Regions from separate parts of the Paenibacillus sp. FSL K6-1096 genome, predicted to be linked through region 1. Evidence: predicted binding sites of a transcription regulator. Region 1 holds the regulator's gene; the other holds the start of a gene.

Region 1 (15,350 bases):
CACAATGGTCTCAATAACCATATCGCAGGAGCTCAGTTCAGCGAAATGAGTAACTTTCTGGATACGGGAAAGAATCAGCTTCTTCTCCGCCTGGGTAATGGCCCATTTCTCCAGCTGTTTGTCGAGACTGGTCTCGATCATTTCGTAGGAGTAGTTCAGTCTTTCAGCAGTTTTCTCCACCAGCATTACATCCAGGCCTTTGGCTGCCAGCATTTCGGCAATGCCTTGACCCATTGTGCCACCGCCGATGACACCGATCTTCTTAAAATTCATTCTTAAGTCTCCATCCTTTCAGGTATCTATACTTCTGTATTGTACCTTGTCTGTCGTAAAAAATAAGTAGCCCGACATATAATGATATCTTAGCATGTCTGAAAAGTAAAAAAAAATAACCGGCATAAAGAATTATGCCGGTAAAAGGACACTGTCACGAAATTGACAACGAAATTGCTCTCCGGAGAGAACTTCTTCCTTCATTAAAATGTCAAGGCAGTAATCAAATACATTTCTTTGCTGGCTCAGCAGCTCATTGGTGCGGACCATTAACTCATCCAGGATCTTACTATTCTCCTTCATCAGCTCTTCGGTTGTCACCATCTGCAGATTCGCGATTCCGAGGGAGGTCAGGCCCGACTTCATCATCGTCTCCACAATGTTCAGCGCCTGGTCGAAATCGCCGCGCGAGCCGGTGCTGCGCCCGCCGTAATACATTTCTTCCGCTGCCGCGCCGCCCAGGGCGATCATAATCTGATTCTCCAGATAATCCTTCGTGTACAAATACTGCTCTTGCTGCGGATTATGCCGCACATAACCGAGGGCTTGTCCGCGCGGAGTCAATGTCACCTGGCTGACGCTTCCCGGACGCAATAGCTCGGCCATAATGGCATGTCCCAGCTCATGAATCGCTACACGCCGCTTCTCTTCGTGGTTCGTCTCGCGGTCGGTCTTCTCTCCCATCATCACCTTATCGATGGCCATCGACAGATGGCGCTGCTCCACCAGGGTCAGATTCTCGCGCATCATGTAGATCGCCGCCTCGTTCATCACGCTCTCTAATTGCGCCCCGGAGAAGCCGTAGGCTTCTTCAGCGATTTTATCCAGATCGACTGTCTCATGCAGCGGCTTGTTCTTGGCGTGAAGGTCGAGAATCGACTTGCGGCCCTTCTTGTCGGGCATATCCACCTGAATGTGACGGTCGAACCGGCCCGGACGCAGCAGTGCCGAATCCAGCATTTCCTTGCGGTTCGTGGCGGCTACCAGCAGAATGCGCGGGGTATCATTATTATAAATCCCGTCCATCTCCGTGAGGAGCTGATTCAGCGTCTGGTCATACTCCCGCTGCTGTCCGCCTTCACGCTTGCCGCCGATCACATCAATCTCATCGATGAAAATAATCGCGCTCTGCTTGTTCTCCTTCAGCGCACGCGAGCGGGCATCCTTGAACAGGTCACGGACCCGTCCGGCCCCGACGCCGACGTACATCTCAACGAATTCACTGCCCGATGCAGCGACAAACACAGAGTTCGTATAATGCGCCGCAGCCTTCGCCATCAGCGTCTTCCCGGTTCCGGGAGGACCGGTCAGCAGAATGCCTTTGAGCGGACGAATCCCGAACTTGCTGATTTCTTCATGCCGGATCAGGAAGTCCAGTGCTTCGCGCAGCTCCTGCTTGGCATTGTCCTGTCCGCCGATCTCTTCAAAGGTCAGCTTGGACGGGCCGTTCTTCTTCCGCTTCTTGTCTGCGCCTGCATTAACCGCCAGGCCGCCGCGCGCGTGGGCAATGAACAGGAGAGCAGCAACCATGCCGAGCGCTATGATCACAGGGAAAATATTAATCCCTACAAAAACCATAAAAATCAGCACGACCGGAACAAATCCGGCTATAATCTCTTTCCAGTACTTAGGCATTGTCCCACACTCCCATCTTGGCACCGGTGCGCGGCAGAATGATGAACTTGCTCTCTGTACCGCTGCTCAGACTCACATATACATTATTGTCATCAATCTCCGTGGTTGCTGTAATTCCGCTGTACTTGCTGTTCTGTTCCTTCAATCCATCCAGCTTGGCTGGAATTAATGTATATTTACGGCTCTCCATCGCTTCGGCAACAGAGAACATCGCTTTGTCCCAATATTCATCGAGCAGCGCACTGGAGTGCTGTTCCACATCCAGCTTAAGGGTCCGCCCGTTGATGGCTGAGCTGCCTTCACTTGATACATACTGCACCAGCTCACGTAATTTCGTGCCCGGCTGCAAATTTAGTTTCAAAGTCACTTCATTGCGTTTAATAGTAATATGGGAATCCTTCACTCCCTCATAGGATGATACCAGCTTCTGCAGCGGCTCCTGTACAGCGAACTGACGATAGGAATACCAGCCGCCGAACAATACAGCAGCAGACAGCAGAGACGTTAGCAGCACAGGCATAAGACGCAGTTTCAAGAAACGTCCTCCTCTCCAAAATAACCAGCTTTTTCTATAAAAATCAACGATTCAGCGTGTCTAGCGCCCTTCCGAGACTGACATGCTATTAGGCATGTCTTAATACAAGTAGTAGTATATCACAGGTGTATATACGATTTTACATAAAGTTGTGAATATATTTAAAATTTTTGATTCTAATTTCTGGGTGTTTCATAGATTAACCATTTTCCCGCTGATGCTCAATTTCATTTATCATATACGCTGCGTAATCAGTTAGCAATTCCAGGTCGTAGGCTTCGCCGCCGGACGATCCGTTATAGACCTCCAGACACCGTGTAAGCAGTCCGTGATATTTCGCCGGCAAATGCTTCTGTCCCCACTCTCCGCCTTCCTTTTTGGAAGACACCACACCTTCCCGCACATAATACAGTACCCGGCATAGATTCAGCGTATAATACACGGGAGCTTCCTTGATCTTCAGGGGTGCGTCTCCGATATCATTGATTATGGAATCCAGATAATACCTGCGGTCCACCGGCAGAAACGCCTCATGGATCGGCTCCCCGTACAGGCTCACTCCCCGGTGATAGACAACGGTAAAATGCGCCGCCAGATCAGCATCCTCGTAGCCGCCGCACAGGTAATGTCCGTCTGTTCTGTACCGCTCTAAATGGGCTTCTGAGAAATGAAACTCAAACGGAGTCGGGTACACAAACTCCCTCAAGTATGTCTTCAAGACAATAGACAGTTCAATTCCGCGCTTATTCGGCAGCATGTCATGTAAAGCTACAATCCGTTTCGCGAGCCTCCGGCTGACTTCTTGGGACAGCTTGTCCTGTACCACGATCAGCAGATCGATGTCTCCCGTATCCGCATGGAAGCAACCCATCGCCAGCGAGCCATGCAAATAAATCCCCGTCAGGTTAGCCCCCAGCTCCTGCTTAAACAGCTCTACCGCACGATCTAAATATGGTAATGTTTCCAATTTCAGCATCCTCCTCGATTGACAGCATTCATAAGTTTGACCCTTGACCGCATGATTATGGTATAGCAAAAAGTATATCAATCCTCATATATCCATTTAGCCACAGGGTCACCCCAGCCGCCAGTCCAAGAACGGTTACAGATCGTTTTCGCCGGAAAATTACCTTACACACATCCCATTTGCACATTGTGTTCGGTTTTACGCATGAAAACAAAAAACGGAGGAACAGATGACCTGTTCCTCCGCACTTCCTGTCTGCCGCAGCCGCCGGGCGCTTAACCTAGCGGTTCGGCAGGCTGTACCCCTCACCGATGGCGCTGCCGTCAGAGAAGCGGTAGAAGCTGTAATAATAACGCCCCTCTTTTTGGTAAAAGAGCTGCCAGGCGTATTCCCCGTTATACACTCCGGGGAGCAGCCGTTTGATCTTAATATCCGGCATCTGGCCGGCTAACAGCTTGCGCATCTGCGCCTCTGAGGTGCCCTTGCTCAGCTCTTCGGCATAGAGGCCGTTCTCTCCTCCGGCAGGCTTGCCCTCACTTGTGAAACGTACCCATACCATCAGCTCGGTCCCTGCCGCATTGCTTCCGGTCAGCACCCAATAGATCGAATTCTCATCCCAGACCGACTTCTGGGCCTTGGTGATCTCAGTTAATCCGGCCTGTGCTCTGGCCAGTTCCTTGGCTTCGTTCCGCTCGGTCCACTGATCCTTCATAATATAGGCATAGAACTGGCTCAGTCCGAACAGAAGGAGCAGCACCAGGATAATCCCCAGCCAGAGCCATTTTCTCCTCTTCTTCTTCACCGCGTTGCTTCCTTTCCCGTTCTGCTGGATTAACGTTTCAGCAGGCTGTCGAATGTCTCCTGCGCTCTGCGGCGGATGGCTTCTTCATCCAGGGTCAGGCATTGCCCGTGCTTCACCACCTGCTTGCCGTTGACCCACACATGCTCCACATCCTTGGCGCTGGCCGAATAGACGGCATGGGAGAGCAGGTCGGTATGCGGCAGGAGATGCGGCTGGTCAATATCCAGCGCGATGAAGTCCGCCTTCATACCCGCTGCAAGCCGGCCCACGCTGTTCAGGAAGACCGACTGCGCCCCATACTCAGTCGCCATCAGCAGCGCCTCAGGAGCCGGCACAGCGGTTGGATCACCGCTGACTCCCTTATGGATCAGTGCAGCCAGCCGCATCTCCTCAAACATATCCAGATTGTTGTTGCTGGCCGCACCGTCTGTCCCGAGCGAGACCTTAACCCCTGCTGCGAGCAGCTCAGGCACGCGGGCTACGCCGCTGGCCAGCTTCAGGTTGCTGCCCGGGTTATGCGATACGCCAACGTTATACCGGGCCAGAATGCTAATCTCCTCATCGTTCAGGTGCACACCGTGGGCGATCAGGGAAGGCCGGGTGAACATCCCCAGCTTCTCCAGATGCGCGACCGGACGAAGACCGTAATCGGTTACGTTCTGCTCCACCTCATGGCGCGTCTCGGACATATGTGTATGCATCGGCAGATCGAGATCATGGGCGGCCTGCACGAACTTCACGAAGAACTCAGGCGGACAGGTGTATGGAGCGTGCGGCGAGAGCATCGTTGTGATGCGGCCGTCTGCCTTGCCGTGCCAGTTACGGGCAAACGCGATCGCCTCCGCCAGCTTGTGGTTCTGCACCTCTTCCGGGCAGAGGCCGATAACACCGCGCATCAGCACAGCACGAATACCGGATTGCTCTACCACCTCGGCTACCCGGTCCATATGGTCATACATATCGAGGAAGGTGGTGGTGCCGCCCTTCAGCATCTCCAGCACAGACAGCGCCGTGCCCCAGTAGACATCCTCGCCGGTAAATTTCTCTTCCATCGGCCACATTTTCTCCTGCAGCCAGGACTGAAGCACCATATCGTCCCCATACCCGCGCAGCAGGGACATCGCGGCATGGCCGTGGGTGTTAACCAGACCCGGCATAAAGAGCAGACGGCTGCCGTCAACAATCAGAGCCCCCTCTTCATGGGCAGGCTCAGCTTCACCTATGTAAGTGATCAGATCATCCTCTATGGTCATATATCCGCCAAGTACCGGCTGCTTCGTACCCGGCACCAGGAAGCGTCCGTTCTTAATTATTGTCTTATTGCTGCTCATCTTCAGCCTCTTCCTTTCCATCATGCAAATAATAAGCCAGGCTCTGCAGATCGGTAGTGAAGTCTGCGGCATGAATCCGGATATTGGCAGGCGTCTTCAGAATGACCGGCGCGAAATTCAGAATGGCTTCAATGCCGGAATCCACCAGAATATCCGCTACGTTCTGGGCTTCGCTGTCCGGTACGGTAATAATGCCGATCCGGATGCCCTGTTCGCGGATGGTATCCCCCAGCTCTTCCATCGGCTGTACAACCAGGGAGTTGATCTTCTGGCCCACCTTCGGCGGATAGGCATCGAAGATCGCTGTAATCTTCATCGTATCCTTCAGATAAGCATTGTAGTTGGACAAGGCGTGCCCGAGGTTACCGGCGCCTACCAGTGCAACGTTGATCTGCTGGTCCAGCTTGAGAATATGGCGGATCTTCTCGATCAGATACGAGACATCATAACCGATGCCCTTTCTGCCGAAATCCCCGAAGTATGCCAGGTCCTTGCGGATCTGCGCAGGGTTCAGATCAAGCTTCTGTCCCAGCTCCTGGGAAGAAACGGTGGAGATTTCACGTTTTTGGAGATCGTTCAGGAACCGCAGGTACACTGGGAGCCTGCGGACTACGGCCTCCGATATTTTATCCGATTTCATGCTTTCTCCTCCTCGATTATATGAACCGTTCCCCGCCGCCTTAACGAAACGGCTAAGTCAGCCGGGGAGCGGAACTTCAGGTTAACCTTGTCTTCTTAATAATATCAACAGCAGGTGAATTATGAAACCCCGCCTTCGTCCAGCCACTCGGCGATCCGCGGTACCATCTGGTCGGTCCGCATATGCTCCATCTTGGGTCCGGGCAGGGAATACAGAAAGTACTTCCCATAATAAGATTCAATAACCCTGGTATCATAAACTATAACGATTCCGCGGTCCTGCGCGGTCCGCACGAGCCGTCCGAAGCCTTGCTTGAAGCGGATGACCGCCTGCGGAACAGACAGCTTCATGAACGGATTCTTCTTCTGGGCCTGCAGCAGCTCCGACTTCGCCTCGGCCAGCGGATGATTCGGCGGCTGGAACGGCAGCCGGACAATCGCCAGACAGGTCAGCGCCTCGCCGGGGATGTCCACCCCTTCCCAGAAGCTGCTGGTGCCCAGCAGCACAGAGGCGGTGCTGTCCTGGAAGCGCCGGATCAGCTTATTGCGGCTGCCGCCCTCCACGCCCTGTCCAAGCACAGCTATATCCTCAGGGGCCAGCGCTTCCTTCAGCGGGTCATACACCTGGCGGAGCATCTTGTAGGAGGTGAACAGCACCAGCATCCGGCCACGTGTAACGACAGCGGTCTCCGCAAGGGAGCGCACCAGTGTGTCCACGAAGCGTGCATCCCCTATGCTTCCCTTGACGCTTGGGAAGTCGCGGGGAATAACCAGAAGTGCCTGCTCCCGGTATTTGAAGGGAGAGGGCAGCAATGCGGTCATCAGCCGCCCCTGCTCCGCAGCACCGTCAAGCCCGAGGTTGTCGATCATGAACTGGAAGGATTTGTCCACCGACAGGGTCGCCGAAGTCAGAATCACGCTTTTCTTCTTGTCGAAGAACAGCTCGCGGAGTTGGGCGCTGACATCTACCGGAACGGCATACATCTGCAGCGATTTGCCCTTGTAGTTGCCGCTGCCCTCCAGCCAGTACACGATATTCTCATCATTCAGAGTCATGAAGAAGCGGATCTGGTCCCGGATCGAGGCCAGGTCTTTGAACAGTCCACCGATATCCGTGACCAGACTGTCCGCAGAGGACTGGCTGTCCGTGTCACGCATCTCGCTGAGCATTTTGTCACCCTTGCGGATAATGTCGCTCAGGCTCAGATGAAGGGTCTGCTCAAGGGCGGCCAGCTCCTCCCATTCCTTAGGCTTCTTGCCCGGCTGCAGACGCGTCACCAGCTGTCCGGCTTCACCGGCCGCCGCGTCGCTGCGCTCAGGCAGCAGCGCGAAGAGACGCTCGCTCAGGGCATCCCAGGATTCCTTCACGGTCAGCAGGTCCGGATAGATCCGGTCGATGACCCCGCTCCACTCGGCGGCCTGCTCACTGCCGGAGCTCTGCAGCGTCTGGCGGAGCGCAGGCAGCTGGCCGCTGCGGCTGTCCTTGTACAGGCGGGTCAGCGTATGCGCAACTGTGAAATATTTCATCTGCATGCCCAGATGCTTGCCGGCAATATCCTCCAGATGATGGGCTTCGTCTATAACGAGATGCTCATACGCCGGAAGGAGCTGATGACCGGCCTTGACATCCGCGAACAGCTTGGAGTGATTGGTAACTACCACATCCGAGATGCCGGCTTCATGCTTGGCCCGGTGGTAAAAGCACTTGCGGAACCAGGGGCAGGCCCGCCCCAGGCAGGAGTCGGTGTCACTGGCAACTGTCTCCCAGAAGTCGCCGCCCCGCCCGCTCAGGTTAAGCTCCTCATCGTCACCGGTGGTTGTCTGGGTCAGCCAGACGAGCATCTGCGCGGCTGTCAGCGCCTCTTCTCTGGTGCTGGTGAAATCCTTTTTGATCAATCTATGTTCAAATTTACGCAGGCACAAATAGTGCCCTCTCCCCTTGAAGATGGATGCCTTGAACGGGAACGGCACAACACGGGTCAGCAGCGGGATATCCCGCTCATGCAGCTGGTCCTGAAGGTTGATCGTATGGGTGCTGACCATGACCTTCTGCTCATTGCGGACACTGTGATAGATCGCCGGGAGCAGGTAACCAAGCGATTTGCCGGTGCCTGTCCCCGCCTCAATCAGCAGATGCTTATCCTCCGCAAGCGCTGTGCTCACCTCATGAATCATCAGATCCTGGGCTTCACGGCTCTCATATTGGGGAAAAGCCTCCTGCAGCCGCAAGGTGACCTCATCCATATATTCTTCAAAGGTAATATTCTCCAGCGGATTGCCGGTTCCCTCCCCGCGCGGCGGGGCAAGTTCGGTCCAGTCGCCGGCAGCCAGCGCCAGCTGGCGGTAGAAGGTCAGCCCGTTCTCAGGCTGGAAGGTCTCCATCTCCCGCTCCCGCAGCAGACCGTCGAAATACCAGGCCAGGTCGCTATCCTCGTCAGCGAACAGCTCATTCAGCCGCTGGATCGCCAGGAGAGGCAGACTGCGCAGCTCCTCGAGGCATTTGAGCAGCACAAGCGCTGTAGCCAGCGCATCGCTGTCCGCCTGATGGGGCCGATCATGGGCAAGGCCGAAATGGCTGCTGACCGCTCCAAGCTGGTAGGTGCCCAGGGTCGGGAAGCAGATTTTGAGGAAATCAATCGTATCCAGAATCCGGCCCTGAAACGGCAGATAGCCGCAGCGGTCCAGCGCATTCTGCAGAAAGTGAAAATCAAACGCTACATTATGGCCAACCAGGACCACATCATCCAGCAGCGGCACCAGCTCCATCATCATATCCTCAAGCTCCGGTGCCTCCTGCACATCGCTGTCTGTAATTCCGGTCAGGCCTGTGATAAAAGGAGGAATGGGTGCTCCGGGCTTGACGAAGGAACCATATACCCGGGAGATGGACCCGTCTTCTTCAATAATGGCAAGGCCAACCTGGATGATCTCACCCACAGATTGGGTTCCCGTAGTTTCGAAATCAAGCACGGCAAATTTCATTATAAGTTCTATTCCCTTTCACTTGAGACTCTTTATCAGCATAACAGAAGTTACGAAAAAAGGCGATGCACCCCCGGGAAGCGGGTTACATCGCCTAGAAAGAAATGGAGGGCATTAGAGGAGCGACACCAGCTGCTGACCGAACTGGAGCTTCCCGCCCCGCCTGCGGCACACCTCCAGATTCACATTCGGCTCCGGCAGCGCCGGGTCGTGCATCAGGGAGAGGCCGAACAGCTCACTGGCCTCCTGATAACGCTCCTGGGAGGCCCGGATGCACCCCAGCGCATTATAGACCATAGCCTTCAGCTTATTCTCGCGGATCAAGCCGAGCATGTGGTGCAGATGCTCCCAGGCTGCACAGCCATCGCCTTCCTGCAGATAAGCCATCGCCAGGTACAGACGGGCGGCCAGACTGTCCGGGTGCCTGGCCGTGACCTCACTGAACTGCTCGATGCACTTGCGGTACATCAGCAGCTTGTAATAGCCCTGGCCTCTGACAAAAGCATCCATGCCAAGCTCAGGGGCCTCCTGCCCGGGAAGCTCCTCCGGCTGGGTCTGCATATCGGCCTGCCCGCGGAATTCGCTGAGCTTCTCGGCGAAGAGCAGCCATTCATCCATGACATGATCACTGATCCGGTGGAGCATATTATATTTGGATAAAAGCTCATTGCGGCGCTCCCCCTCCGCAGTAGGGTAGTCGGCTTGGATCTCATGCAGCATCTTGTTCATCTCGGCGAATAAATGTTGAAACACCGGACATCCCACCCTTACTGATAATGAAGTCAGGTCAAGCTTGCCTGACTACATTTTTAGCAAGTACGGAGGTCTTCATCCCTGCCATTGATTACATGGCTTATGCCGCGAAGTTAAGCAATGGTCGCGTGAATCTCATGATCGGCCAGCTTGACCGGCTTGTTGTCCGCATCCACAAACACTACAGTCGGCTTGTGTCCGGCCAGCTCCTCTGCCGACAGCATCGCATAGGAGATGATAATGACGGTATCGCCGGGCTGCACCAGGCGGGCAGCTGCGCCGTTAAGACAAATCACGCCGCTGCCGCGCGGGCCGGGAATGACATAAGTTTCCAGACGGGAGCCGTTGTTATTATCCACAATCTGTACCTTCTCGTTCTCCAGCAGGTCTGCGGCTTCCATCAGATCCTCATCAATGGTGATGCTGCCCACATAATTCAGATTGGCTTCCGTGACCGTTGCCCGGTGAATCTTGGATTTCATCATATGTCTAAACAAGGGCGTGCGCCTCCTTGGGAATGAATACGTTATTGTCAATCAGGCGGGTTCTGCCGAACTTGACAGCCAGCGCCATAATGATCTCCCCGCCGGCGTCACTCAGCCGGCTTGCGCCTTCCAGCGGCTCCAGATCAGGGAAGGTTAGAATCTCTGCATAATCAATCACAGCAAGCGGAGATTCCGAGATCACCGATACCAGCAGACCGCGTGCCTCATCCACCGTACGGATGGTGCCGCTGTCGATGCCCTGGCGCACCTCGCGCAGCGAGCGGGAGAGCACCAGCGCCTGTCTGCGTTCTTCATCGCTCAGGTAGACATTGCGCGAGCTGAGCGCCAGACCGTCATCCTCGCGGACAATAGGACAGGCGACAATCTCTACGTTCATATTCAGGTCGGAAACCATCCGGCGGAGCACCGCCACCTGCTGTGCGTCCTTCAATCCGAAGAAGGCATAATCCGGCTGGACAATATTGAACAGCTTGCTGACCACCGTTGTCACTCCATCGAAATGCCCCGGACGCGACGCGCCGCAGAGCTGCGTAGTCAGCGAGGAGACCGATACGCCTGTACGGATCGGCTGCGGATACATTTCCTCAACGCTTGGAATGAAGACCAGGTCTGCCCCCTCACGTTCCGCCAGCGCAAGGTCGCGCGCTTCATCGCGCGGATAAGAGGCATAATCCTCATTCGGTCCGAATTGCAGCGGATTGACAAAAATACTCATCACGACCGTTCCGCTCTTCTCGCCTGCCTTGCGCAGCAGACTGGCATGCCCTTCATGCAGATATCCCATCGTGGGTACAAAACCAATGGGCCCGTGGCCCCCCTGACGCATATATTCAAGCGCTTCACGCAGCTGCGCAATAGTCCGAATCACTCTCATGTTATTTCGCTCCTTTGGCGGCGCTGCCGTATAAAGCTTCCAGCACCGTATCATCTGCCTTGAACACATGCTCCTCCGCCGGGAACGAACGGTCCTTCACTTCCCGGACGTAGCTGCTGATCCCTTCGCGGATCACGCTGCCGACATCGGCGTAAGTCTTGACGAACCGCTTCTCCCGGTAAGGCGAGTCATAGCGCAGCAGATCATGGAAGACCAGCACCTGGCCGTCACAGTAACGTCCTGCGCCAATCCCGATGGTCGGTATGCTGACCGCCTTGGAGATGGCTTCTGCCACTTCCTCCGTGACCAGCTCCAGCACAATGCCGAACGCCCCGGCAGCCTCCAGCGCCTTCGCTTCATCCATCAGCCGCTGCGCATCCTTGGCATCCTTGCCCTGAATCCGGTAGCCGCCGATCATGTTGACCGACTGCGGAGTCAAGCCGATATGTCCCAGCACCGGTACTCCGGCAGCTACGACTGCGGACACGGCAGCGCAGATTTCGAGGCCGCCTTCCATTTTGACCGCATGGGCCTGGCCTTCCTGCATCAGCCTCCGTACCCCGCGCAGCGTCTCGTCCACGCTTCCGTGGTAAGTCATAAACGGCATATCTGTTATTATAAATGTATTCGGCGCCCCCCGCTTCACCGAACGGGTGTGGTAGACCATATCGTCTATGGTAACCGGCAGGGTTGTATCGTAACCAAGCACAACGTTGCCCAGTGAATCGCCCACCAGAATCAGGTCGATCCCGGCTTCCTCGGCCAGCAGAGCTGAAGGATAGTCATAGGCGGTCAGCATAGTCAGGGGCGTCCCGTCTGCTTTCATTTTGCGCATTTTGATAATATTCAGTGCATGTTTGTCTGCCATTTGCTCTCATTCCCCTTGTCCATTAGTGATGTGCGCAGGCTTTGCGCAAACAAAAAAACCTTTTAGCAGGTCCGCTAAAAAGGTCCGAAGGGCAAAAAAGAGTCACTCGCGATCGTCCCTTCTGTCTCGGTCCTTACGGCTCAGAGCAGAATCCAACGTAACCGTTACAATGCAGTTATGATGGCACATCCGGTAAACAACTTCCTGTTAAAGATTCATTTGCCGAGTACAGCTCGGGTTATGCCGATGCCGCCTCTATAAGCTAGTATAACAAATATATACAACAATTACACGTAAAAATAGAGCAAGCCTGCTGGTAAAGGTAACAGGCCTTGGAAAGGATTCAACTGAAGGCGGCGGCTTCCAGTCTCTAGATCATCTCGATCTCGCCGGACAATACGCTGGCTATTTCACCGGAGGCCTTGCGCAGCAGCAGCTCCCCGTGGTCACTTAGTCCGACAGCGGTCGCTTCGCTGCGGCCCTGCGGCGTATTCACGCTGACCTGGCGGCCTAATGTCACCGACATGGCCTCCCAGCGCTCCTTCACCGGCTGGAAGCCCTCCCGGTTGTATAGCGTGTACCAATATTCAAGCTCCTCCAGCACCGCCTCTGCCAGCCTCATCCGGTCGACCGGAATCCCGCCGCCTTCGATCAGCAGCGAGGTTCCGATGCCGCGCAGCTCCTCGGGGTAGTCCTCCTCCGTCAGATTGGCGGCGATGCCGATCCCGGCAATGCAATAATGAAGCCCGCCCTCGCGGAGCGAGGATTCGAGCAGAATGCCGCAGATTTTGCGGCCTCCGGCCAGCAGATCGTTAGGCCACTTGATGCCGGCATCAACTCCGGTCACCTCACGGATGGCCGTACATACCGCCACGCCGGCCAGCAGCGTCAGCTGGGGCGTCAAGGCCAGCGGCAGGCCGGGGCGCAGCACCAGGCTGATCCAGATGCCTTTGCCGTGGGGAGAATGCCATTTGCGGCCCATCCTCCCCCGGCCTCCTGTCTGCTCCTCGGCCATGACCGCCGTTCCCTCCGGCACACCGCGTTCAGCCAGCAGCTTGGCCTCCTCCTGGGTAGACACCACTGTATCCATATGCTCTATTCTGCCGGACCAGCTTGCAGCGAAGCTCTCCCGCTTCAAGCCGCCGGAGATACGGGCATCAACGTCCTTCATCGTTATCCATCCTTTGTGCTTCAAGCAGCAATAATTGGTTGTCATTGGCCAGGTCGCCCGCAGCAGCGGCCAGAAGCAGCCGCCCCAGCAGCTGGCCCAGCCACGGTCCGGGCCGTTTCTGCAGCGCATCTGCCACCTCGTTACCGCTCACCGCCAGCTCCGCGAGCGTTGTCAGCGGCATCTCAGCGGTCCAGGACCGCAGAAGCGCTGTGGTGAGGGGGCTGGGAGGTGCTGCATGATCGGATGCACCTGAGGCGGGTCCGCCGGGTGCAGGGGTTGCGCCAGGTTCAGCATGTGCTGCACCTGACGCGTGTTGCCCGGGTCCGGCGGCAGCTCCGCCCGCCGCCGCATCCAGCACCGTCAGCCATCCTTCGGCGGCTGACGTGCCATGGGCCAGCACGGCGGCGATCCACCGCCGCCGCAGGCCCGCAAGCGCGCCGGAAGCCCCCGGCTGCGCTAGAGACAGCGCCGCGTCCCAGGCTTCGCGGACGCGGAGCACGGCGGCGATGCCAGTGCGCGCCGCCCCCGGGAACGTCCATGCCCGCAGGAGCTCATCGGCGCGCTGCGCCGACGATCCCAGGGCATGAAGCAGGAGCGCCCAGCGCAGACGGGCGTCCTGCAGGGTCTCCAGACCGGCTGAACGGGCGGCTGCCGCCGCCAGCTCCTTGCCGGTCCAAGGGAACGGCGCTTTGCCGCGCGGCAGCAGGCCGCTGCGCAGCAGCAGGCCCAGCCCGCGCTGCGGGTGCGGGCCCTCCACGATGCGCGTTACCTCCGCGCGCACCCGCTCAACCGCGATATGCGCCAGCTTGTCGCGCTGGCGCAGCAGTCCGCGCCAGGTGTTCTTCGCCACCGCGAAGTCCAGCACCGAGGCGAAGCGCACGCAGCGCAGCATCCGCAGCGCGTCCTCGTCGAAGCGCTCCTCCGCCCGGCCCACGCAGCGGATAACCCGCAGCTTCAGGTCGCGCTCTCCGCCGAAGGGATCGATCACCGTGCCGTCCAGGCCGCAGCAGATCGCATTGATGGTGAAATCCCGGCGGCGCAGGTCCTCCCTCACATCGCGGACAAAAACGACCTGACCGGGACGGCGGTGATCGGCATAACCGCTCTCCGTCCGGTAGGTCGTTACCTCGAAGCTGTGGCCGTCCTGCAGCACCGTAACCGTTCCATGCGCAAGTCCTGTCGGGACGCAGCGCGGGAACAGGGCGATGACCTGCTCCGGCAGCGCGGAGGTTGTGATGTCGATGTCATGCACCGGACGTCCCAGCAGCTCATCGCGCAGGCAGCCGCCTACGTAATAAGCCTCATGGCCATCGGCCAGCAGACCTGCAATTACTGTACCGGCAGCTTCTGCCATGCCCGCCGGCGCCATTGTCCATTCCATACCAGCACTCCTTACCCCCGGACACCGTTCAGTCCGGGCACCTTGCGTTCAAGCACACGGTAATATATATCTTCATATTGATTGGTAATCATATCTCTGCTGAAGTCATGACAGGCCCGCTCCAGACACGCTTGCCGGAAGCGCTCTGCCATCGCTTCATCCGAGAGCAGGCGTACAGCATATTCCGCCATCGATGAAGTATCCCCGACCGGGGCAAGGAAGCCCGTCTTGCCATGCTGGATCAGCTCCGGGATGCCCCCGGTCTGCGAGCCGACTGTCGGCACACCGCAGGCCGCCGCCTCCAGGGCCACCAGCCCGAAGCTCTCCTTCTCGGAAGGCAGCAGCAGCAGGTCGGCCAGGGAGATGACTTGGGCAATCTCGTCCTGCTTGCCGAGGAATCGCACTCTGTCGTCCAGCCCCATCTCGCTGATCTTGGCCTGGATCTTCGGCAGATCCGGCCCTTCGCCGACCAGCAGCAGCCTGGCGGGCAGCTTCTGGTTCACCTTGGCGAATACATCCACCACATCGCTGACCCGTTTAACCGGACGGAAGTTGCTGATATGCATCAGAATCTTCTCATCCGGCATAGCGAAGTCGCCGCGCAGCTCAGACACATCCCGCGGGTAATAGACA
Region 2 (15,350 bases), 230 kb from region 1:
ACGCCGTACTCTTACGCAGGCAGAGGCTTCCGGGCCTGGCGCTCGAATACAGTTCCTCCCGGACCATATTCAATCTGGCATCCCATACCGGCTCCCAGCAGCCCCGGCTCTCTGTAATGGTTGTCCACATCTACTCATCCGTTCCTCGGAATATACTTATTATTCAAAATATACCCATCGGCACGCCCCGTGTCAAGTCGTCTGCACCGGCTTGTCCCCGGAAGAGTGCCCTTTGGCCGGCGGCACGGGATCAAGCCCACCCGGATGAAAGGGATGACAGCGGGCAATCCGCCTGGCCGCCAGCCAGGACCCCTTAAGCGGCCCGTGCACTTCAATCGCCTCCAGCGCATAGGCGGAGCAGGTCGGATAGAAGCGGCAGGTCGCCGGCTTCAGCGGCGAAATGAACTTGCGGTAGACCCGGATCGGCGCCTGTACCGTTCTTCGCAGGTCAGCCATATCAGTGGCCCTCTTTGGCGTGGGAGAGTGCGGCAGCTTCTTCTTCTCTGCCTTGCTCACACTCCTTACAATAACCGAACACCTCGAATTTATGCTTGACGACCCGGAATTGATCCGGGGTATCCGTTAGATTCATCGGACAGAATTGGATGGGGTACGTCTTCATGCACTGCAGACAGATCATATGATGGTGGTGATGGTCCTCGCTGCAGCTGGCCTTGAACTTGACGCCTTCTTCAAAAACAATCTGCTCCAGTACGCCCAGCTCTTCCATTACCCGCAGATTGCGGTAGACCGTATCGAAGCTGAGTCCGCTGTACTTGCGGCCCATATGCTCATATACATCCTTCGCCGACAAATATCCCGTATTCTCGCCGAATAAGCGGGCAAGTGTCTTGCGCTGATCGGTGATTCGCAGCCCCTGCCCCGACATTGCTTCTAATATTTGATCTGTCGATAGCATTCGCTCATCTCCTAATAGTATAGGTCGTTTGTATTGCCCTCTCTTTATAATGCCCCAAAAGCAAGGTCCCCGTCAATAAAGCCTGTTGCTCAGTGGCCAGCGGGAATTACAGGCACAGCAAAGCGGCAGCCGTTCCCTGAGGAAGGCTGCCGCATTTGGGATATATTCAGTTTACTTCTTGGCCGGTAGCGGCGTGAAGACGAAGTTTACTGGCAGATTACTGCCGGAAGCGACGGTGAAGACCATCTCCACCCGGCCTTCATATTCTCCAGTCCGGTAAACGACTGCGTTCATGTCGGACTTGTTTAACTGCCCCTTGTTCGGCAGATTTACAATTGTACCGTTCACCAGCACTGATCCCAGATAACCGCCGCCGCGCGGATTGAAGGTGATCAGCGTGTTCGCTGCTACACGGTCCAGAACGATTTTGTACAATACACCGAAGTTCCCGGAGTTTGAGGCGGTTGTCCCGGTCATCGGATCAATGCCGTCCAGATTCAAGTCATTCTTGTTGTCGCCAAGGATCAGCTTGGATTGTGTAGCACCCACCAGATCCGTTACATTCATGATTCGGGTTGAATCCGGATAGGTTCCCCGGTTGTGAACGCCATCACGGTCAAGAACAGGCAGATATGGCAGCTCAGCGACCGGGTCTTTGCTCTCCTCCACCATGACTACGTTATACTGGACCGGCAGATCACTGAACAGATCCGCGCTCAGCGACATTACGTCTTTCGGCTTCATGGCAATTTTGTTAAGGTCTGTCATAATCGGCAGGCTTTGCCCCGGCTGCAGGGTAATCTGCGATTGGGCGAGACCGGTAATCATAGAATTATAGTACTTCTCAACCGACACCTTACCAGTATATTCAGGCGATGTAACCGGACCGGCAATCCCCAGATACTGGGTCGTAATGGTTGTCGGATACAGGTTATTGTTCGTTGCGATCACATAGAGCTTCTGTCTGGTGGCCATATTGTTCATATGATGCACCAGGAATCGGGTATTGCCTACAGAATTCTCGCGGTACAGAACGCCTTCCGTATTTACAGTCTCAGGACTGTTACTGCGGATGAGCGTGTAGCCCTCGGAAGAGAGATTGTACGGCAGATTCGGAAGCCCCGGAATCAATCCGCCATCCATGCTGATGATATCGCCCGGAGGGGTGAACAGCTTCGTCACTTCATCCTGTGTATACAATTGCTCACTGGTAATATTAATGATCTTCTCGGCAGTACTGGTGAGACCATGCTTATCTGTTACTGTCAGCTGGATGGGTACAGGCCCCGGAGTGAAGTAGGCCAGCGCCCGGTTATTCCAGGTGACGGTCAGCTCTTCATTCTCAGGGTCATAACTGGTATCTGTCAGGATAACCGGCTCACCCATTTTGTACTCGTCCTTATCGGTCGTGAACTGGGCTACAGGCGGCTGGTTGGGCTGCAGAACCTGGATCGTCACCGGATAAGGATCACTCCACATATTGTTGGCATCGCGTACAGAATAGGTGACTGTATAGAAGCCCGGCTGATCATACATGTCCTGCTTGTTGTCGCTCCACCGTTCTTCCACAATCGGCGTGCCGTTCGGCGAAGAACTGGAGGTCACATAATTAACGATCGTCTCCCCGGCATAGATTTCCTTCGGCGACACGGTGAAGGAAGCGGTCGGCTTCGTATTCAGCGACAGGATTACCCGCTTCTGCACATTGTCAACCGTGTAAGGAATGTTAAGCGCATAGGTTATGGAAGTCAACGGGACCATGAAGGTGCCTTTGAATTGGTAAGCCGGGCCTTTCATGGTGAACTTGGTGCCGTTGACCGTATAAATCTTGCTGTCGGTCTTGAAGCGCATGATGCTGGTGCCTTTGGTTACAATAACCTCTTTGGTTTTGTAATCATACGTGAAGGCTACTCCAACCATCTCCACCATCGCACGGATGGACACGTAGGAGACTCCGTTCTTGACGGCCATCGGCTGATTGGCCGTATACGGTACACCGTTGCGGAACATCTTGTTGCTGTTCATCATCAGAATCAGCTTGCCTGCCCCATCTTCTGGAGCAGCTATTCCTGGAGTTGGTGTAGGCTGCGTGAATGGAGTCATCGCCGGGTCTTCGGTTGGTACAGTACCGTCAATAGTACCGTCTGCAGGTGCTGTAGAATCGCCGGGAACGGCAGTTGCTGCCGGAATTGGTGTTTCTGCAGGTACCGTAATCCCCTCTACCGGTGTTGCTTCAGGAACAGGTGTCGGCGTTGGTGTTGGCGTTGCGGTCACTGAACCTGCAGGCGTCTCCGTAACCAGTGGAGGCAACGGGTCTGTGGATTCAGGCTGAAGCTGGGTTGCTGCGGTATTCACCGCTGAAGCAACACTCCCTGTTGTTGTTGTCTGCGTGCTGACTGGTGCTGCGAATGCCGGAACCGCTGCTACGGATTGCGTCACAGCCAATACGGCCACCAAGAACGTTCTTTTCAAATTCATTGTACGACTCCTTCTGCTCCCATTTGTAGTATATAAGGCAGTCTCTTCATTACCTTCTCTCCACCTTATATTCCCCTCAAAAACGTGAACCGCCCTCTTGATGAAGGCAGAATGTTTTGCCACGTTCATTTTACAAAACATAGTATTAGACGCAACGAACCCCGAAAAGTTTCATTTTGTGTAAAAGAAAATCGGTAAATATCTCCACCTCACATCCCCGGGGAGAATCGGGCGGACAGATCCGGTCCGGCAGGCAAAAAAAAACGACCGCCCCGCCAGGGACAATCGTTGTTCTCAGCTTAACATTCAACGGGCTTCCGCTTTGTGCTTGCTGCGGTATTCCTTCGGGGTCATTCCCGTCTGCTTCTGGAAGACCTTGGTGAAGTAACGCCGCTCCTGATACCCTACGCCGGAGCTGATCGCGGTGATGCTCTTATCGCTGCTCGCCAGCATGAACTTGGCCGCCTCAATCCGCTGCTGGGTGACATACTCCACGAAGGTCATGGCGAAGCGGTTCTTGAACAGCAGGCAGAAATAGCTGCTGCTGATCCCGATTCTATTCGCCACCTCGTCGATGCCCAGATCCGAGTGAAGCCGCTCCGTGATGTATTGAGCGGCCTGGTGCATAAGCTGCTCCGGTGTTTTTTTGGCGGAATCCTCAGCCGGAGGCATCTCCTGGAACAAAGGAATGCTGTTATACAGCTTATCCTTGTATTGCCTGCTGCGGATACGGGCACCGATCTCCCGCACCTTGTCGCCAAGCTCCCCGTAATGAATCGGCTTGCAAATATACTCCTTCACACCCAACCGGATCGCTTCCCGGGCGTAATCGAACTCCTGGTAGCCGCTGAGCAGCAGCACCTCGCTCGTAAGCCCCATCTCCCGCAGCTTGCCGATGAAGGTCAGGCCGTCCATCACCGGCATCCGGATATCGCAGAGCACCAGGTCCGGCGGCTGCTTCTCCGCTATGCCCAGTGCTTCCATCCCGCTGCGGGCCATCCCGGCCACCTCCATGCCCATGTCCTGCCAGGGAAGAACCCGGTTAAGATTATTCAGAATCGGCGCCTCATCGTCAACTAATAATACCTTTAGCATAATGATCTTCCCCCTGCCCGTATTTAGGGATGATGCACTGGATGACCGTTCCCTCACCCGGACTTGCACAGATAAAGATGCCGTACCGGTCGCCGTACTCAATCCGGATGCGGTCTGCGACACTGCGTACGCCCAGTCCCCGCCGCTCCAGATGAATGCCCTGCCCCGGCTCTTGAGGCGGCTTCTGTCCGGCCGGATCGTTCACCATATACTGGAACATGGAGAGCTGGGCCGGGGTCATGCCGATTCCGTTATCCTCAATCCGCAGAATCAGATTGCCTTTGTTCTCCCAGACCCGCACCCGGACCAGACCCTTATAGCTGATTCCCTCGAAGCCGTGCTGAATGCTGTTCTCCACCAGAGGCTGGAGCGTGAGCTTCAGAATCCCGCAGCCCAGCAGCTCATTTGGAACCTCCAGCTCATAATCGAACAGATCCTCGAACCGGAACTTCTGGATGTCCAGATAATTGCGCAGATGCTTAATCTCTTCCTCCAGCGTAATCTCATCCCTGTCCTGAATGCTGATCCGCAGAATGCTCGCCAGCCGGTAGACCATCTCACTGACCTTGCGCCCTTCATTCTGCACGGCCAGCACATTTATCGATTCCAGAGTGTTGAACAGGAAATGCGGCTTGATCTGGGCTTGAAGCACCCGCATTTCGGCCTGATTCTTACGCCGCTGCTCGATATGGACCCGGCTAAACAGCGTGTTGATTTTGTCCATCAGATCATTGAAGCCCCGGGCCAGCAGCGTCATCTCATCATTGCCCTTCTCCTCAACGCGGGTGCTGAGGTCCCCGTCCTCCACCCGGCGCATGAAGCGGACGATCACGGCGATACCGCCGGTAATCCGGTTCATGAAGAACAGGTTGAAGATGACAGCGCCCAGCAGACACAGGAACATCACTACCACAAACCAGCGGGCGAACACCGTCACTTCATGAGACAACGTGCCCCAAGAGGTCACGGAGACCAGGCTCCAGGGATAATCCTTAAGGTGATAGACCGACAGGATGCTTTTCTCGCCGTCGAACTGGGTTCTGAAGCTCTGGAAGCCGGGCTTGAAGACAATCTCCTTCGTCGTGAAGCTGCGGAAATCCTGTCCGTCCAGCTTGCGGTCGGGGTCCAGCAGAATCATCCCGTCATCATTGACCAGCATGAAGGACACCTTCTGGTTGCTGTCCCCAATTTTCAGATTGCGGAAGATGGATTCGAACTCCCAATTCTTGATCTGCACGACCAGAATCCCGATGTTCTGAAAGAAGCTAAGCTCCTTAATCAGCCGGATTTGCGTGAACACCGCTTCGGTGCCGGTCAGCTCAGGATATTCATGCGGAGCCAGCCATTTCGGCACCCCGTTCAGCTTCATTACCTCTTCGTACAGCTCACTACCCTTGAACTTGTCGTAGGGCAGCGTGCGGAAATTCTCTTTGGTGAAGACCGATACAATCTCTGAGCTGCCTTTGCCGTTGAAATTGTACAGAAAAGCGTAGCTGATCGACGGATGATTATAGAGCAGGCTCCGGAAATTGCGCTGGCTGGCATTCAGGCTGAGCTGCTCGGCATCGGTCAGGTCCTGCTTCGACGGATCATCTGCACTGAGCGCCATGTGGAACACCGAGGTGGCAATGCCGTTGTCGGTCACATTGTTCATATCCTTGAACACATTAGAGATGCTGTAGCTGATTGCCTTAAGCGAATATTCGGACTGCTCGCTGTATTTCTTCTCAATCGAATTATAAGTCACGAAGAACATAATCATGCCAAGAATGAATAAAGGGATGATAATGAGGCCTAAGAATGCCGTAAATAATCTATAGCGCAGATTCATCCGCCCATGCTCCTGACATGAATAAGGTTAACCTTTCACACTGCCTGCGGTAACACCTTCAATAATTTTCTCCTGAAGGACGGCATAGATCACAATGACCGGAACTACGCTGTAGACAATGCCCGCTGACATCTGCGCATAGTTCATCTGATACTGGTCGCGGAACTGGACCATCCCCACCGGGAGCGTGCGCAGCTCGTCATTCGAGAGGAAGTAGTTAGCCAGCAGGAACTCGTTCCAATTTCCCAGGAAATTAACAATGAATACTGTAACCATGGCAGGAACTGTCAAAGGTACAATAATCTTAGCAAAGATACCCGGAGCCTTCAAGCCATCCATGACCGCAGCTTCTTCAATTTCACCGGGCAGTGACCGCATAAAGGCCGCCAGAATAATAATCGTGAACGGAATCGCATTGGCGATATAAGGGATAATCAGCGCCCAGTGGGTGTTCAGGATGTGCAGCTTGCGGACAATGGTGTAGATCGGCAGCATCAGCGCGTTGTTGGGAATCAGCATCCCGACCAGAATCAGCGAGAACAGCAGCTTGTTCCAGCTGCCGTGCCGCATCCGGGTAACCGCAAAGGCAAACATCGACGCCAGCAGAATCGACACCACCGAGGCCAGGATAGAGATATATAAGCTGTTGAAAAAATAAGTGCTGATCTTCGCGTTCACCCAGGCTTCCACATAGTTAGAGAATTCCAGGCTCTTAGGAATCCCGAACGGATTCAGCGCAATCGCATTATTATCCTTCTTCACCGAGGAGAACAGGACGAAAAGAAACGGGAACAGAACAACGACCAGATAGCCCAGCAGGGCAATATGCGGCAGACTTTTCTTCAGGGCGCGCGGCATCAGTATTCAATCCTTTCCGTTCGACGGGCGAAGAGCAGCTGATAGAGCACTGTTACCACAAGTGTGAACAGGAAGATCAGCACAGCAATGGTATTGCCGTACCCATACTTGAAGTTGGTAATCGCATATTTGATCATATAGGTGGCCATCACCTCGGTTGAACCGGCCGGACCGCCCTTGGTCATGACAATGACAATATCCGCTGCCTTCATCGCTCCCGCAATGGACAGCATAATTACAACTGAGATGATCGGGACGATCAGCGGAAGGGTGATACGGGTGGCGCGCTGGAATCCTGTAGCCCCGTCAATGGCCGCAGCTTCATCCAATTCTCCGGGAATAGAGAGGATCGCGGCCAGCACCATTACAATATAGAAGCCGGTCCACTGCCAGGCGTTCGTAATCAGGATCGACAGCATCGCGAACCGTTCATCCGACAGCCAGTAAAGCGGCTCAATGCCGACAAGGCCCAATATCCGGTTGAATAGTCCGATGTTCGGCTCGTAGATGAAGCCCCACAGAATGCCGATTACAGCGGTCGACATAATGGAAGGCATGAACACAGCCGTCTTATACAGCCCCTTCAGCTTCTTCACATTGGCAATCAGCAGCGAGAACAGGACGATCAGCGGCACTTGAATACATACAGAGAACAGAATGAACCACCCGTTATTTTTGACAGAGATCCAGAAGCGCTCATCCCCCAGCGCCTTCTCGTAGTTGCTCAGCCCCGTATATTTCACCGTATCGGATACACCATTCCAATTCGTGAAGCTATAGTAGATTGAACTGAAGATGGGATAGATGAAGAACATAACGAACAGGATCAGGGCCGGAATAACGAAGAGAAAGAACACCAGGGGATTTTTTAAGGCCTTATTCATGACTACCTCCAGGTTGCTAAGACATCATTCTGCCCCACAATGCGGGGCTATAGCTTCGAGGCTTACTCAGGTACTTTGCGGGGACTCCGAAATCTATATCTCACAATTGGAAACGGCTTTGCCGTATCGTGTGTGCAACATTTTATCCTTCTATTTTTAAAAATGCACCCTGGAGCAAGCACCAGGGCACATCCGGTTAAGATCATTTATTCAACGGCTGCGTTGGCCTCTTCCTGAATCTTCTGCAGTGCATCGCCCATCTTCTCAGGAGTCGTCTGCCCGCCGATCAGGCTCTGAATCTGGATGTTGCTGATTTCAGTGGTGACATCCGCCTGTACCAGCGAGTCGAAGGCCGGGAAGGACGACTTGGAGCTGTTCAGCACGGCAACAATCTCGCTCATCAGATCATCCGTAATGTTCTTGTTCAGTACATCCTGGTCAATCTTCATCGCCGGCAGAACACCGTCTTCCACCAGTCCGCGTAGCTGCATATCCTCATTGAACATATTCTTAATGAAGGATTTGACTGCTGCCAGCTTGCGCTCATCTTCTCCTGCCGCAGCCGAGAAGCCATATCCGTTGTTGACATCACGCATCAGCGATGTCTGATCGCCTACACCGCCCTCAACCGGCGGAATATTGAAGAATCCGACCTTGCCGATCAGACCTTCACCGGATTGTCCGGCCTTGAATACAGAGGATTTCCAGGTGCCGTCATACATCAGAATGGCTTCACCACTGGTGAACTGGGTCGTATATTCCGCATACTCGAACCCGAGCTCGCCTTTCTTGAAGTAGCCTTTATCGACCCACTCCTTATATTTTGCGAAGCCCTTAACGACATTCGGATCGTTCCACTTGGCCTCGCCTGTGGCGAATTTCGCGGTAACATCCGGCCCGGCATAACGGGACCAGAGGTGATTGGCCAGCATCAGCGGTACCCAGCCTGCCTTGGAAGCACCAGCCATCGGCACCTTGCCGTCCGCCTTGATGTCTGCCAGCTGCTGTTCCAGCTCCGCGAAGGTCGTCGGTGCCTTCCAGCCCTTGCTCGTATAGTACTCTTTATTATAGAAGAAGCCTTCACCCGAGCCGCCAATCGGCAATCCGTAGATTTTACCCTCATAGGTGAACGGGTCCAGGTTGGCGAATTTATCCTTGATGCCTAATTCATCGAGAATCGGGGTCAGATCGAGCAGCTTGCCTTCCTTCGCATAGATTTTGGAGTCCGGGCTGCCGAACAGATCGAAGATCTCCGGCGGATTACCGGCGGCCATTTCCCCGCGCAGCTTCTCCTTGCGGTTCACATCGGAATCCACTCCATCCAGCTTGAAGGTAAGTCCGGGTACATCTGTCTGTACCTTGCCGACCACATCCTCCAGAATCGCCAGACGCTTCTGCTTATCTGCCCCGACCTGCGTGTGGCGGATGGTCATTTCAAAGGGTTCATCACTTACCGGCTTCTCTGTAGCCGCCGCATTCGTTGCAGCAGCTTCATTCGTCGCGGCCGTCTCACTTTCCTTGTTAGCTGCATTATTTTTGCTGTCTCCGCAGCCTGCCAGCAGCGCCGAGCTCACGAACATCAGGGACAACAGCAGTGTTAGGCTTTTTCTCATTACGGGTGACCCTCCCTATATAGTGGTTTCCCTTACAAGCTTTATTATAGGAAATCACAAATGTAATCGGAAGGTTAAGATTCATCTTCAATAGGGATAAAATCCTCTATTGTAAGCGGATTCTGTAAGATTAGATGACATAACAAAAAGCGAAACTTCTCTGAATGGAAGCTCCGCTTGGGTTCAATAATAGTGTATGAGTTTAGACCAGGGCTGTCTCCAGACGGCCTTCTTCAATCAGGCTGTAGGCACGCTTCACTTCTTCGTCCGAAGGTGTCTCTACTCCTTCCAATTCATAGGCCCGGCCAAGTTCTTTCCACTTGTATATGCCCATGACATGGTATGGGAGGATTTCAAACTTCTCGACGCCGTTCAAGGTTCCAATGAACCGTCCCAGGTTCCGCAGATCCTCTTCCTTATTATGAATGCCGGGAACATAGACGTGGCGGACCCACATTTTGCGGTTATGATCGGATAACCAGCGGGCCAGCTTCAACGTGCGGTCATTGGATTTGCCGGTCAGCTTGATATGCGCTTCGTCATCGATATGCTTCAGGTCCAACAGCACCAGATCGGTCACATCCAGCAGATCGCTGATCTTGGAGCCGTCATTGTAGCCGTTCGTATCCAGCGTGGTGTGCAGATTCCAGCGTTTCTTCACTTCAGTGAACAGCTGCTTGACGAAATGCGCCTGCAGTGTCGGTTCCCCGCCGGATACGGTAAGTCCGCCGCCGGAGGTTTTATAATAATTCAGGTAAGGTTCAATTTCCGCCAGCACATCCTCGACGGTCATCTCCTTGCCTTCATTGAGTTCCCATGTATCCGGGTTATGGCAATACTGACATTTCAGCAGGCAGCCCTGCATAAATAGCACGAAGCGGATACCAGGGCCATCCACCGTTCCAAAGGTCTCCAAAGAGTGGACATGTCCTTTAAGCATGAGGGGTCATCCTTTCAAAAAAACTTAAAATTTTAATCAATTTTGAACAAGAGTGTACCGCCCTCTTTCAAGGGCGGCAGCACTTGGATTGATCTCAATTCTTCAAGGGCTAGAACACAGCTTACATGGAGCTGTGGAAGGTACGGTTGATAACGTCCATCTGTTGTTCACGGGTCAGCTTGATGAAGTTAACCGCATAGCCCGATACACGGATGGTCAATTGCGGGTAGTTCTCAGGATGATCCATAGCATCAAGCAGCTGCTCACGGTTAAATACGTTAACGTTCAAGTGCTGAGCGTTATTGTGGAAGTATCCGTCCATCATGAATACCAGGTTAGACTTACGGGACTCTTCATCCTTACCCAGGGCCTTAGGCACAATGGAGAAGGTGTTGGAGATACCGTCTTGAGCATCGGAGTAAGGCAGTTTGGCAACAGAGTTCAGGGATGCCAGTGCGCCCTTCTTGTCGCGGCCGTGCATTGGGTTCGCACCAGGAGCGAACGGTTCACCCTTCTTACGTCCGTCAGGAGTAGTACCAGTCTTCTTACCATATACCACGTTGGAAGTGATGGTCAGTACAGATTGAGTCGGTACAGCATCACGGTAAGTTTTGTTCTTGCGAATCATGGTCATGAAGGTTTCAACCAGTCCAACTGCGATGCTGTCAACAGCGTCATCGTTGTTACCGTAGCAAGGGAACTCACCTTCAATTTCGAAGTCAACTGCAATACCTTCTTCGTTGCGGATCGGCTTAACCTTAGCGTATTTGATAGCGCTCAGGGAGTCGGCAGCAACGGACAGACCGGCGATACCGCAAGCCATTGTACGGAAAACGTCACGGTCATGCAGCGCCATTTCGATACGTTCGTAGGAATACTTGTCATGCATATAGTGAATGATGTTCAGCGTATTGACATAAGTCTTAGCCAGCCATTCCATCATTGGTTTGAAGCGTTTCATAACTTCATCGTAATCTAGGTATTCGGAAGTGATTGCAGGGAATTCAGGACCAACCTGAACGCCGGATTTCTCATCCTTACCGCCGTTAATTGCATACAGCAGAGCTTTGGCCAGGTTGGCACGGGCTCCGAAGAACTGCATTTGCTTACCGATGCGCATTGGGGATACGCAGCAGGCAATTGCATAATCTTCACCCCAATATGGACGCATTACATCATCGTTCTCATATTGGATCGCGCTGGTCTCAATGGATACCTTGGCACAGAATTTCTTGAAGTTCTCAGGCAGCTTCTCGGACCACAGTACAGTCAGGTTCGGCTCTGGTGCAGGTCCCAGGTTGTACAGAGTGTGCAGGAAGCGGAAGCTGTTCTTCGTTACACGGGAAGTTCCGTCTTCAGCCATACCCCCGATGGATTCAGTTACCCAAGTCGGGTCACCGGAGAACAGGTCGTTATAGTCAGGTGTACGCAGGAACTTCACGATGCGCAGCTTCATTACGAAGTGGTCAACGATTTCCTGTGCCTGTTCTTCAGTAAGAGTGCCTTCTTCCATATCGCGTTGTGCATAGATATCAAGGAAGGAGGATACGCGTCCAAGGGACATTGCCGCACCGTTCTGCTCTTTAACTGCTGCCAGATAACCGAAGTATACCCATTGTGTAGCTTCTTTGAAGTTCACAGCCGGCTTGGAGATGTCCATTCCGTGAGCAGCAGCCATCTGTTTCAGTTCGCCCAGAGCACGGATCTGCTCGGACAGCTCTTCACGCAGGCGGATCACGTCTTCTGTCATGGAGTCTACTTCAAGCTCAGTCTGTTGCTGTTTCTTGTCTTTGATCAGGAAATCGATACCGTACAGAGCAATGCGGCGGTAGTCGCCGATGATGCGTCCGCGGCCGTAAGCGTCAGGAAGGCCAGTGATTACGCCGGATTTGCGCACAGCTCTCATTTCTGGTGTATATGCATCAAATACGCCTTGGTTATGCGTTTTGCGGATGTTCGTGAACATATCAACGATATTCTGCGGAAGCTCGAAGCCGTATGCCTTAGTGGCATCGATCATCATCTTGATTCCGCCGAAAGGCTGAATGGAACGTCTGAACGGAGCGTCAGTCTGAACGCCGACGATCTGTTCCTTGTCCTTGTCAATGTAGCCTGGAGCGTGGGAAGTGATGGTGGAGACTGTGTCGAGGGATACATCCCACACGCCGCCTCTTTCTCTTTCTTCCTTGCTCAGCTGGGAGATAATCTTCCACAGTTCAGTTGTATTATTGGTAGGACCTACGAGGAAATCTTCATTTCCTTCATAAGGCTTGATGTTCTTAGCAATAAAGTTATTAACATCAACTTTCTTGGACCAAGAACCTTTCACAAAACTTCTCCAACCTGATTTCAGTTCCTGTACTTCTTTTTCAATCACCGACATGCTAAATCCCTCCATTTATATTTAAGTATATTTGTAGAGATCGCGGGCTTGAAGGTTGATCCCGTGTCTCGTGATCCCTTGGCTATTAGTTGTTATAAAATTCACAATCGCAGCTTTATAACGGGGATCGTTGTTTATATAAACATTTTAGTTTATTTTCTGAAAAAGGACTGTGACAAATATCACTCTTTCGGTGATATTTGTCACTTCCAGCCAGTCCCATATTAACCTTTAAACTTATTCTTTACCAGCCAACCGTTAATTAGTTGTCAAATCTTCCGTAGAATGCGTTGCGGTATACATCGGCAAGCTCAGATACCAGCGGCAATTTCGGATTGGCAGTTGTGCACTGGTCTTCAAATGCACGGTCTGCCAGGTAATCTACACGCGATTCAAAGTCCTTAGGATCGAAGCCCAGAGCCGAGAACGATTCTTCGATACCCAGTTTCTTATTCATATCACGGATGGCATTGATCAGGCTGGTTACGCCCTCTTCAGTTGTCCGTGCAGGCAATCCCAGGATGCGTGCAATTTCAGCATACCGTTCGTCAGCTACAAAGTGCGAGTATTTAGGGAACGAAGCGAACTTCGTAGGCTTCTTGGCATTGTAGCGGATAACATGCGGCATCAGGATTGCATTGGTGCGGCCGTGTGCGGTGTGGTACTGTCCGCCCCATTTGTGCGCCAAGCTGTGGTTAATGCCCAGGAAGGCATTGGCGAAGGCCATACCGGCAAGTGTCGATGCGTTGTGCATTTTCTCGCGGGCCAGCTTGTCGCCGGTCAGTGCCGATTTCTCCAGCCACTGGAAGACCAGCTGAATGGCTTTGATGGCCAGACCATCTGTATAATCACTGGCCATTACCGATACATAAGCTTCAATCGCATGGGTCAGTACGTCCATACCTGTATCAGCTACTGCAGTTTTTGGTAAGCTGTATACGAACTCAGGATCGATGATCGCTACGTCCGGAGTCAGCTCATAGTCAGCCAGCGGGTACTTAGTATTATTTGCAGTTGTCTTGTCTGTAATAACCGCGAACGAGGTAACTTCCGAACCTGTACCTGAAGTTGTAGGAATCGCTACGAATTTCGCTTTGTTGCCGAGCTTAGGGAATTTGTATACGCGTTTGCGGATATCCATGAACTTCTGCTTCAGACCGTTGAAGTCTGCATCCGGGTGTTCATAGAACAGCCACATTCCCTTGGCAGCATCCATCGGGGAACCGCCGCCGAGTGCAATGATGCAGTCCGGCTGGAATCTGTTCATCATGGCAGTACCTTTTTCAACTGTGGTAGTCGACGGGTCCGGTTCAACTTCCGAGAACACTTCGATCGCTACCGGAGTCTGGCGTTGACGCAGATAGTGCTCCACTCTTTCAACATAGCCCAGTTTAACCATCATCGGGTCAGTGATAATCGCTACGCGGGTAATGTCAGGCATTTTGGCCAGATACTGAGTGGCGCCCTTCTCGAAGTAGATCTTGTCAGGTACTTTAAACCATTGCATATTCACGGTACGACGGTTCACCCTTTTCACGTTAATCAGATTGATGGCTGTTACGTTTTGCGATACCGAGTTGCGTCCGTAAGATCCGCAGCCCAGTGTCAGTGAAGGGATATTTGTGTTGTAAATATCGCCGATTGCGCCGTGTGTGGATGGCGAGTTGACGAGAATACGTCCGGTCTGCAGACGGTTCGAGAACTTCATGATCACTTCTTCGTTGTTCGAGTGGATTGCCGAGCTGTGGCCCATGCCGCCGAATTCAACAACCTGAGCTGCGCGTTCGATACCCTGGTCAGCGTTCTTCACTTTGTAGCAGGCCAGAACCGGGCTCAGCTTCTCAGCGGACAGTGGATATTTCGTACCTACGCCTTCAAGCTCAGCCACCAGAATCTTCGTTCCGGCAGGAACCTGGATACCGCACATTTCAGCGATCTTCATTGCGGACTGGCCGACGATGGCCGGGTTAACCGCACATTTCTCAACGTTCATTGCACCGCTGGTCAGCTTGGCAGCTTCTTCTTTATTTACAAAGTAGCAGCCGTTCGCAATCATTTTCTTCTTCACTTGGTCGAAGATGGCTTCTTCAATAATAACTGCCTGTTCGGAAGCACAGATCATACCATGGTCGAAGGATTTCGACAGGATGATGTCGGTTACGGCCTGATCGATATCCGCACTCTTCTCAATGAAGGCAGGAACGTTACCAGGACCTACGCCGAGTGCCGGCTTGCCGCAGCTGTAAGCTGCCTTAACCATTGCCGAACCGCCGGTTGCCAGGATCAGTGCAACGTCAGGATTGTTCATCAGTGCGTTTGTTTTGTCCATTGTAGGAAGCTCGATCCATT

The links. The regulator Rex, encoded in region 1, represses fermentation and respiration genes when NADH is low (regulators of the CRP and FNR family bind a similar motif). The targets are predictions, from matches to a motif close to TTGTGAAATATTTCACAA.
Region 2: a site for Rex is predicted at 13,091-13,108, ahead of pflB (formate C-acetyltransferase). Genes of this name have one in related genera too.

The regions. Positions count from the first base shown of each region.
Region 1 covers NZ_CP150274.1:1,035,436-1,050,785, forward strand. Annotated here, with positions in the region: gene MHI24_RS04630 (3-hydroxyacyl-CoA dehydrogenase NAD-binding domain-containing protein) at 1-273, opposite strand, end outside; gene MHI24_RS04635 (AAA family ATPase) at 406-1,908, opposite strand; gene MHI24_RS04640 (hypothetical protein) at 1,901-2,443, opposite strand; gene MHI24_RS04645 (aminoglycoside adenylyltransferase domain-containing protein) at 2,643-3,410, opposite strand; gene MHI24_RS04650 (DUF5590 domain-containing protein) at 3,691-4,212, opposite strand; gene MHI24_RS04655 (amidohydrolase) at 4,242-5,543, opposite strand; gene MHI24_RS04660 (redox-sensing transcriptional repressor Rex) at 5,530-6,183, opposite strand; gene dinG (ATP-dependent DNA helicase DinG) at 6,303-9,164, opposite strand; gene MHI24_RS04670 (hypothetical protein) at 9,279-9,917, opposite strand; gene panD (aspartate 1-decarboxylase) at 10,031-10,414, opposite strand; gene panC (pantoate--beta-alanine ligase) at 10,407-11,297, opposite strand; gene panB (3-methyl-2-oxobutanoate hydroxymethyltransferase) at 11,299-12,165, opposite strand; gene MHI24_RS04690 (biotin--[acetyl-CoA-carboxylase] ligase) at 12,536-13,336, opposite strand; gene MHI24_RS04695 (CCA tRNA nucleotidyltransferase) at 13,323-14,717, opposite strand; gene bshA (N-acetyl-alpha-D-glucosaminyl L-malate synthase BshA) at 14,729-15,350, opposite strand, start outside.
Region 2 covers NZ_CP150274.1:1,268,085-1,283,434, forward strand. Annotated here, with positions in the region: T-box leader at 1-155, opposite strand, end outside; gene yidD (membrane protein insertion efficiency factor YidD) at 193-456, opposite strand; gene MHI24_RS05835 (Fur family transcriptional regulator) at 458-919, opposite strand; gene MHI24_RS05840 (stalk domain-containing protein) at 1,091-3,397, opposite strand; gene MHI24_RS05845 (response regulator) at 3,704-4,492, opposite strand; gene MHI24_RS05850 (sensor histidine kinase) at 4,470-6,323, opposite strand; gene MHI24_RS05855 (carbohydrate ABC transporter permease) at 6,351-7,181, opposite strand; gene MHI24_RS05860 (sugar ABC transporter permease) at 7,181-8,065, opposite strand; gene MHI24_RS05865 (extracellular solute-binding protein) at 8,272-9,678, opposite strand; gene pflA (pyruvate formate-lyase-activating protein) at 9,881-10,618, opposite strand; gene pflB (formate C-acetyltransferase) at 10,740-13,001, opposite strand; gene adhE (bifunctional acetaldehyde-CoA/alcohol dehydrogenase) at 13,264-15,350, opposite strand, start outside.